One region of the Flavonifractor sp. An4 genome, then DNA from elsewhere that is predicted to be linked to it. Evidence: riboswitches for the same ligand, from Rfam matches in the RefSeq annotation. Region 1 holds a riboswitch; the other holds the start of a gene.

Region 1 (3,372 bases):
TTGGCCGCAGAATACCAGGGGATGCCCGACCAGAAGGGGCTGGACCCCCGGCGGGTGTGCCCCATGGCCCTGGTGCTGCTGTCCAACCGGGTGCGGGAATCGGCGCCCAAGACCTTCCAGTTCTTTGCCGAGCAGAAGGTGGCCGTTAAGGTCATTTCCGGCGATAACCCGGTGACGGTGGCCGAGGTGGCCCGTCAGGCGGGTATCCAGGGGGCGGACCGCTATGTGGACGCCGCCACCCTCCACTCCAACGCGGATATGGACCGGGCGGTGCGGGAATTCACCGTGTTCGGCCGGGTCACCCCCGACCAGAAGCGCAAGCTGGTCCAGGCCCTTCAGCGGGCGGGCCACACCGTGGCCATGACCGGCGACGGCGTCAACGATGTGCTGGCTTTGAAGGATGCCGACTGCGGCATTGCCATGGCCTCCGGCGCGGAGGCCGCCTGCCACGCCGCCCAGCTGGTGCTCCTTAACTCCGACTTTGCCGCCATGCCCAAGGTGGTGGCCGAGGGCCGGCGGGTCATCAACAACATCCAGCGTGCCGCCGCCCTCTATCTGGTGAAAAACATCTTCTCCTTTTTCCTGTCCATCATCTCTCTGTTTGCCACCTTCCCCTACCCGGTGACCCCGCTGCAGATCTCCTTCCTCAGCGCCGTCACCATCGGCGTGCCCTCCCTCTTCCTGGCTCTGGAGCCCAACCACGCGCTGGTGAAGGGAAAATTCCTCACCAACGTGTTCCGGGCGGCCCTGCCCGGCGGCCTCACCGACCTGATCATCGTGCTGGGGCTGGAGGCCTTCTATCTGGTCTTTGGCTTTACCACCGATGAGTTGTCCACTATGTCTACCATCCTGCTGGTGGTCATCGGCCTGCTGGTGCTCTATCAGGTGTGTAAGCCCTTCGACTGGAAGCGGCGGGTGCTGATGATCGCCATGAGCGCCTCCTCCGCGGTGGCCATTATCTGGTTCGGGGCCAGCTTTGGCCTGAGCCAGCTGACCATCCAGTCCTTCCTGGTGCTGGTGGTGTTCCTGTGCCTGTCCTACCCGGTGATGAACGTGCTGCTGAAGGTATGTCAGTACGGCGCCCTGCTGTGGGACAAGGCCAGACATATGAGGCGCCGCACATGAGTCTGACGGTACGGCCCTACCGTCCGTCGGACTGCCCCATTCTGGCGGAGCTCTTTTATCAGACGGTTCATGGGGTGTGCGGACAGGACTATACCCTGCGGCAGCTGGATGCCTGGGCCGACGGCCAGGTGGATCTGGCGGCCTGGGACGCCTCCTTTCAGGCCCATACCACTCTGGTGGCGGAGTGGGACGGGATGATTGCCGGATTTGCCGACCTGGCCGGCGACGGCTACCTGGACCGGCTCTATGTCCATAAGGATCTCCAGGGCCGGGGGATTGCCACCGCCCTGTGCGACGGCCTGCCCGGCGCCCGGCTGACCCATGCTTCTCTTACCGCCCGGCCCTTCTTTGAACACCGGGGCTGGCGGGTGGAGCGGGAGCAGCAGGTGGAACGCCATGGGGTCAAATTGACCAATTTTGTCATGGTATGGGAACCGCCCTGTGCGCTCATATGACAAGAAATTACCTTTACTTTTCCTCTGCGTCCTGATATAATGAGCGGAGAATTGAATCGTATCCGCAGTTGCGGCAGTGCCGCGAAAGGGGAAGCCGGTGCAAATCCGGCGCAGTCTTACCTCTACTGTAAGCGTGGACGAAGGCGCGAATACCATTGGCCCGTGGGGCTGAGAAGGTGCGCCGGAGGAGGAAACGCAAGCCAGGAGACCCGCTGCAGGGATACCGTATTGCGTAGCTCTGAGGTGGAGAGGTGCGGCATTTTTCATTGAAAAAGGCCCTCCCCAAAGCTGGGGAGGGCCTTTTTGTGTCGAAGGAGGCGGTCTGGTGCTGAAACTGTATATCCCGGTGGGAAATAAGCAGCTGCGCTGCGGCTACACCACCGGCACCTGCGCCGCCGCCGCCACAGCTGGCGCGGCAAGACTGCTGCTCACCGGGGAGACTTTGCCCGCGGTAAGGGTGGATACCCCGGCGGGGATCACGGTGGAGGTTGAACTGCTGGAACAGTCCGCCGGAACCGGCTGGGCCAGCTGCGCCGTCCGGAAGGACGGCGGGGACGACCCGGATGTGACAAACGGTACCCTGATTTTTGCCCGGGCGGAAAAAACCGGCGCCCCCGGCATTATCATCGACGGCGGTACCGGCGTGGGCCGGGTGACCCGGCCCGGACTGGACCAGCCGGTAGGCGCAGCTGCCATCAACTCCACCCCCCGGCGGATGATCCGGCACCAGGCGGAGGAGGAGATGGCCAAGGCAGGCTATACCGGCGGGCTGTCCATTACCATTTCGGTGCCGGAGGGGGAGGCCCTGGCCGCCCACACCTTCAACCCCCGGCTTGGTATTGAAGGGGGCATCTCCATCCTGGGCACCAGCGGCATCGTCCGCCCCATGAGCGAGGCCGCCCTCATCGACTCCCTCTACCTGGAGCAGGATATAGCCAAAGCCGCAGGCGTCACCGATCTGCTGGTCACCCCCGGCAACTACGGGGATTCCTTCGCGGAGGGGACTCTGGGCCTGGACTTGACCCACCGCTGCACTTGCAGCAACTATCTGGGTCACGCCATCGACCACGCTGCCGGGCTGGGCTTCCGATCCTTCCTGCTGGTGGGCCACCTGGGCAAGCTGATTAAAGTGGCGGCGGGGAACATGAACACCCACTCCAAGGTGGCCGATGGCCGGCGGGAGACCCTCACTGCCCACGCCGCTCTGACGGGCGGGAGCCCGGCGCTGCTGAAAGCCCTCTTTGCCTGCCCTACCACCGATGCCGGGGTGGAGCTGCTGAAAGAGGACGGGCTGCTGAAGCCGGTGATGGCCTCCATCGCCCAGGCTCTGGAGGAGGTGCTGCACCACCGGGCCGGGCCGGACCTGGCCATCGCGGCGGTGTTCTTCTCCAACCAGTACGGACTGCTGGGAAAGACAACAGGGGCTGACAACTTGCTGGCTCTGCATCAACATCAATCGTAGGGGCGACTTTTACGGCCGTCCGCCGATACAGATAGGAGTTTCGATTATGGTACATTTCATCGGCGCGGGCCCCGGTGGGGCCGATCTCATCACCGTGCGGGGCGCCAGGCTGCTGGGGGAGGCGGATGTGATCATCTACGCCGGTTCCCTGGTGAACCCCGCCCTGCTGGATTATAAAAAGGAAGGCTGCCAGGTCTATGACAGCGCCAAGATGACCCTGGAAGAGGTCATTGCGGTGATGAAAGAGACCGAGGCCAGAGGGGGCACCACCGTCCGGCTCCATACCGGCGACCCCTCCCTGTACGGCGCCCACCGGGAGCAGATGGATGA
Region 2 (3,372 bases), on a different contig from region 1:
CCTCCCGGAAGGCCTCGGGGGTCATCTCCTTGGTGGTGGTCTGGCCCATACGGGTGGACACCAGCTTCACCCGGGTGGTATCGGTGACCAGCTGGAGGGAGTCCTTGTCGCCGGTGACGATGACGGTATTCCACCCGGCAGCGGTATCCTTCACCGAGATGGTACCGATGAGGTCGTCGGCCTCCCAGCCATCCATCTCATAGCGAGGGATGTTCATGGCCTCCAGTACCTGCTTCAGGATGGGCAGCTGAGCCGCCAGTTCCTCCGGCATTCCCTTCCGCTGGGCTTTGTAGCCCTCATAGGCCAGATGGCGGAAGGTTGGGGCCTTCCGGTCAAAGGTGACACACAGGGCGTCGGGCTGTTCCTCGTCTATCAGCTTGAGCAGGATGTTCACGAAGCCATAGACGGCGTTGGTGGGGGTGCCGTCCTTGGTGGTGAGCAGCTTGATGCCGTAAAAGGCACGGTTGATGATGGAATTGCCGTCAATGACCATGAGCTTCATGAAAGGACCTCCTGCTGTCCGGTACTCCCGGACATAAAATCTCAGGATATAGTATACCAGCTTTCTCCGCCCCGTACAAGAGAAACGCCCGCCGGATCACCTCACAATGGTGACCGCTATGCGCGCCGAGGTCAAATACCCCTCGGCAGAAGCCAGCAGGATATAGATCCTTCTGAGACGGCGGTATCAGGAAGGTCCTTCCCCTCCGGCTTCAGGCATGGCTAACATTCCGCGCCCAATAGCGCCGCATATGTCGGCGCACAGACTTGCTCAGCGCAGGAATGCCCAGCAGTTCCAGTCCGGTCTGCCAGGTGCAGCCCACTTGTCTGAACAATACATCCAGCTCCCCGGGCAGCTCCTCCCGGCAGGGAGGCTGACCTGTCCGTCGGACCGCCGCGCAGTACTCCCCCAGTGTTTGTCGGGCATCCTCATCCAAGCATATACCCCGGGACGCGCACCGCTTCAGGAAGGGCAGGGTGTCCACCCGCTCGGGCCAGTCCGCCGGCCACATGCGCTCTGCCGCCTGCTGGCGGCTCCGGCCCCGTGCCCGCCAACAGGCATGATGGAGGGAACCAAAGCGCTTTTCCAGATACCAGCGGTAGACGCACAGCAACCGCTCCGGACGGGGCGAACCATTGCGCCCCTCCATGGTCTCCACCAGTGACTCCAATAGTTCTTCGTCGGAAAAGCTGGTATACACCTGTCTGCCAATGGGACATTCCGGGGAAAAATAGAGGGTAAGATCTCCATCCAGCTGCTGAGATAATCCGGGCGTATCGGCCATTTCCTCCTCCAGTTCCGCCAGCCACTGACGATATCCATTCAATTCCCGCTGGGACAATCTGTTCTTTCCGGTCCGTTCCATAGCTTTACTACCTCCCTGCCGCTGCAAATGGATTCCGGCGGGGACATCTATGGCCCAGGCCATAGCAAAAGAAAAGAGTTTCCCGGACGGGAAACTCTTTTTTCATCAGCTCAAACGCCTGTGCTGTCACGCGCCATTTCCCCGCCGAATATGCGCGTTACCGTCGCGGCTGGCTGGTCTCCTGGCTTGGATTCAACCTTACGCCCGTCTTCCCATCCGTACCCGGACAGTGACCTTATGAGCGCTCGTCATCCTTACAGTAGAGAGGGCTGCTGCGGACTTGCACCGCATTCCCATTGAAAGCTCCGCCCCTGAGGACGGACAGCTACCAACCGCTGATTGGATTCAGTTGTTGTTTCTATTATATCATCTTCGTCCGAAAATACAATGCCTACTTTGGTTACATCCCGCCGTAAGGTCCGTTCCACCCGCCGGGCTGAGGACGCTGAGGAAAGGCTCCATACACCACCCAGTTATAAAAATTGGCATTGGCCGCCCCCATATAGGGGCCGATCCACAGGCTCAGAATACCCAGGGTGAAGGGAGACAAAATCAGCCATCCCAGGAAGGACAGGTCCTGTACGAACAGTGCCATGATATTGCCCCGCATGGCGTTGCGGCTGTGGCCAATGGCCTCCAGGGCGCCCATCTACGGGTGGTCCAACAGAAAGTAGACCGCCAGCCGGTAACGATAGGATATGGCAATCATCCAAACCAGCATGATCAAAGCGCCGACAAAGATCAGGGTGACGCTGTGCATTAGATAGGCCAGAAACACAAAGCCCACATAGACCGCCATACCGATGAGCCCCCACAGGAACACGAACAGGGCCGACAGGAAATTCACGGCCAGTGCCCGTCCTATCGTATAAAAGCCATCCAGCAGATTTCGGTAGCTGGGACCTTCCCGCCGGGCCAATCGCAGGCTATAGGAGGTATATCCGTAATCCATCACCCAGCTATAGAGCGCCAGCAGCAGCTCCATGACCAAAATCACTGCAATACGCTGGGGGGTAAAAATGGCGGTCAGGATCTCTTCCACTTCATAGTTGGTCTCTGTTAGATAAAAATAGGCAGCCTGAAAAGGCTCAGATACAAAATTCAGCACCACACTGCTCAGTACACCGGTCAGTAGCACATACATCAGCGTCACCAGCATGGGGTGGGGATAGGCCCCCCGCATGGCATCCCGTGCCAGCCACTTGGACTCAGGACGGTTATATCCCATGGTACTCCCTCACAATCGTTTCTACCTTGTTGAGGAAATGATACCACATCATGTTTTCGATTGCAACCCGGGCAGCACCACCGTAAAGGTCACGCCCCCCGTCCGGTTGACCGCCCAGCAGCGTCCTCCATGGGCCTCCACCGCCGCCCGGACAATGGCCAGGCCCAAACCGGTACCTCCGTCCGCCCGGCTGCGGCCCTCATCCCCCCGGTAGAAGGGCTCAAACAGGCGGTCCAGATGTTTTTGCGGGATGACGGGGCCGTCGTTGTCCACGGTCAGCGTGATCCGCCGTCCCTTTTGGGCCAGGGAAATGGTCACCGCGCCGCCGGGGGTGCAGTGGCGCAGGGCATTGTCCGCCAGATTGTCCACCATTTCCTCCAACCGCAGCCGGTCCCCCAGCATGGATGCCGGGGCCAGTTGAGTACGCAGTTCAATGTTCTTTTCCTCCGCCAGCAGGGACAGCCGTGCAGCACCATTCTCCACCAGAGCAGCCAGATCCAGGGGTTCCCGTTCCACCTTGCCGCCGCTCTCCAGCCGGGCCAGGTCTATCAGGCTCCCCACCAGGGCCGCCATCCGGTCGCTCTCAGCCACCACGGTGTCCAGATACTGGCCCCGCTTGGCGGGGTCGATGTCCTCCCGCAGGGCCTCGGCATGGGTGCGCAGCACCGCCAGAGGAGTCTTGAGTTCATGGGCCGCCCCCCGGACGAAGGCCCGCTCCCGCCGGATGGCCCGAGTCTCCAGCCAGGCGGTGAACAGGGCCAGTGCCACCGCCGCCGC

Evidence for each region. Region 1 has a riboswitch for cobalamin ahead of cbiD (cobalt-precorrin-5B (C(1))-methyltransferase CbiD). Riboswitches for the same ligand answer to the same signal wherever they lie in the genome.
Region 2: it holds a riboswitch for cobalamin, as region 1 does, so the genes downstream of both, B5F94_RS04680 (hypothetical protein) here and cbiD (cobalt-precorrin-5B (C(1))-methyltransferase CbiD) in region 1, are expected to answer to the same signal.

Annotation. Positions count from the first base shown of each region.
Region 1 is NZ_NFIL01000016.1:24,923-28,294, reverse strand. Features, by position in the region: gene B5F94_RS08565 (cation-translocating P-type ATPase) at 1-1,125, shown strand, start outside; gene B5F94_RS08560 (GNAT family N-acetyltransferase) at 1,128-1,580, shown strand; cobalamin riboswitch at 1,629-1,812, shown strand; gene cbiD (cobalt-precorrin-5B (C(1))-methyltransferase CbiD) at 1,906-3,042, shown strand; gene cobM (precorrin-4 C(11)-methyltransferase) at 3,089-3,372, shown strand, end outside.
Region 2 is NZ_NFIL01000006.1:113,441-116,812, forward strand. Features, by position in the region: gene polA (DNA polymerase I) at 1-502, opposite strand, end outside; gene B5F94_RS04680 (hypothetical protein) at 714-1,367, opposite strand; cobalamin riboswitch at 1,521-1,715, opposite strand; gene B5F94_RS04685 (DUF975 family protein) at 1,768-2,016, opposite strand; gene B5F94_RS04690 (hypothetical protein) at 2,017-2,595, opposite strand; gene B5F94_RS04695 (sensor histidine kinase) at 2,644-3,372, opposite strand, start outside.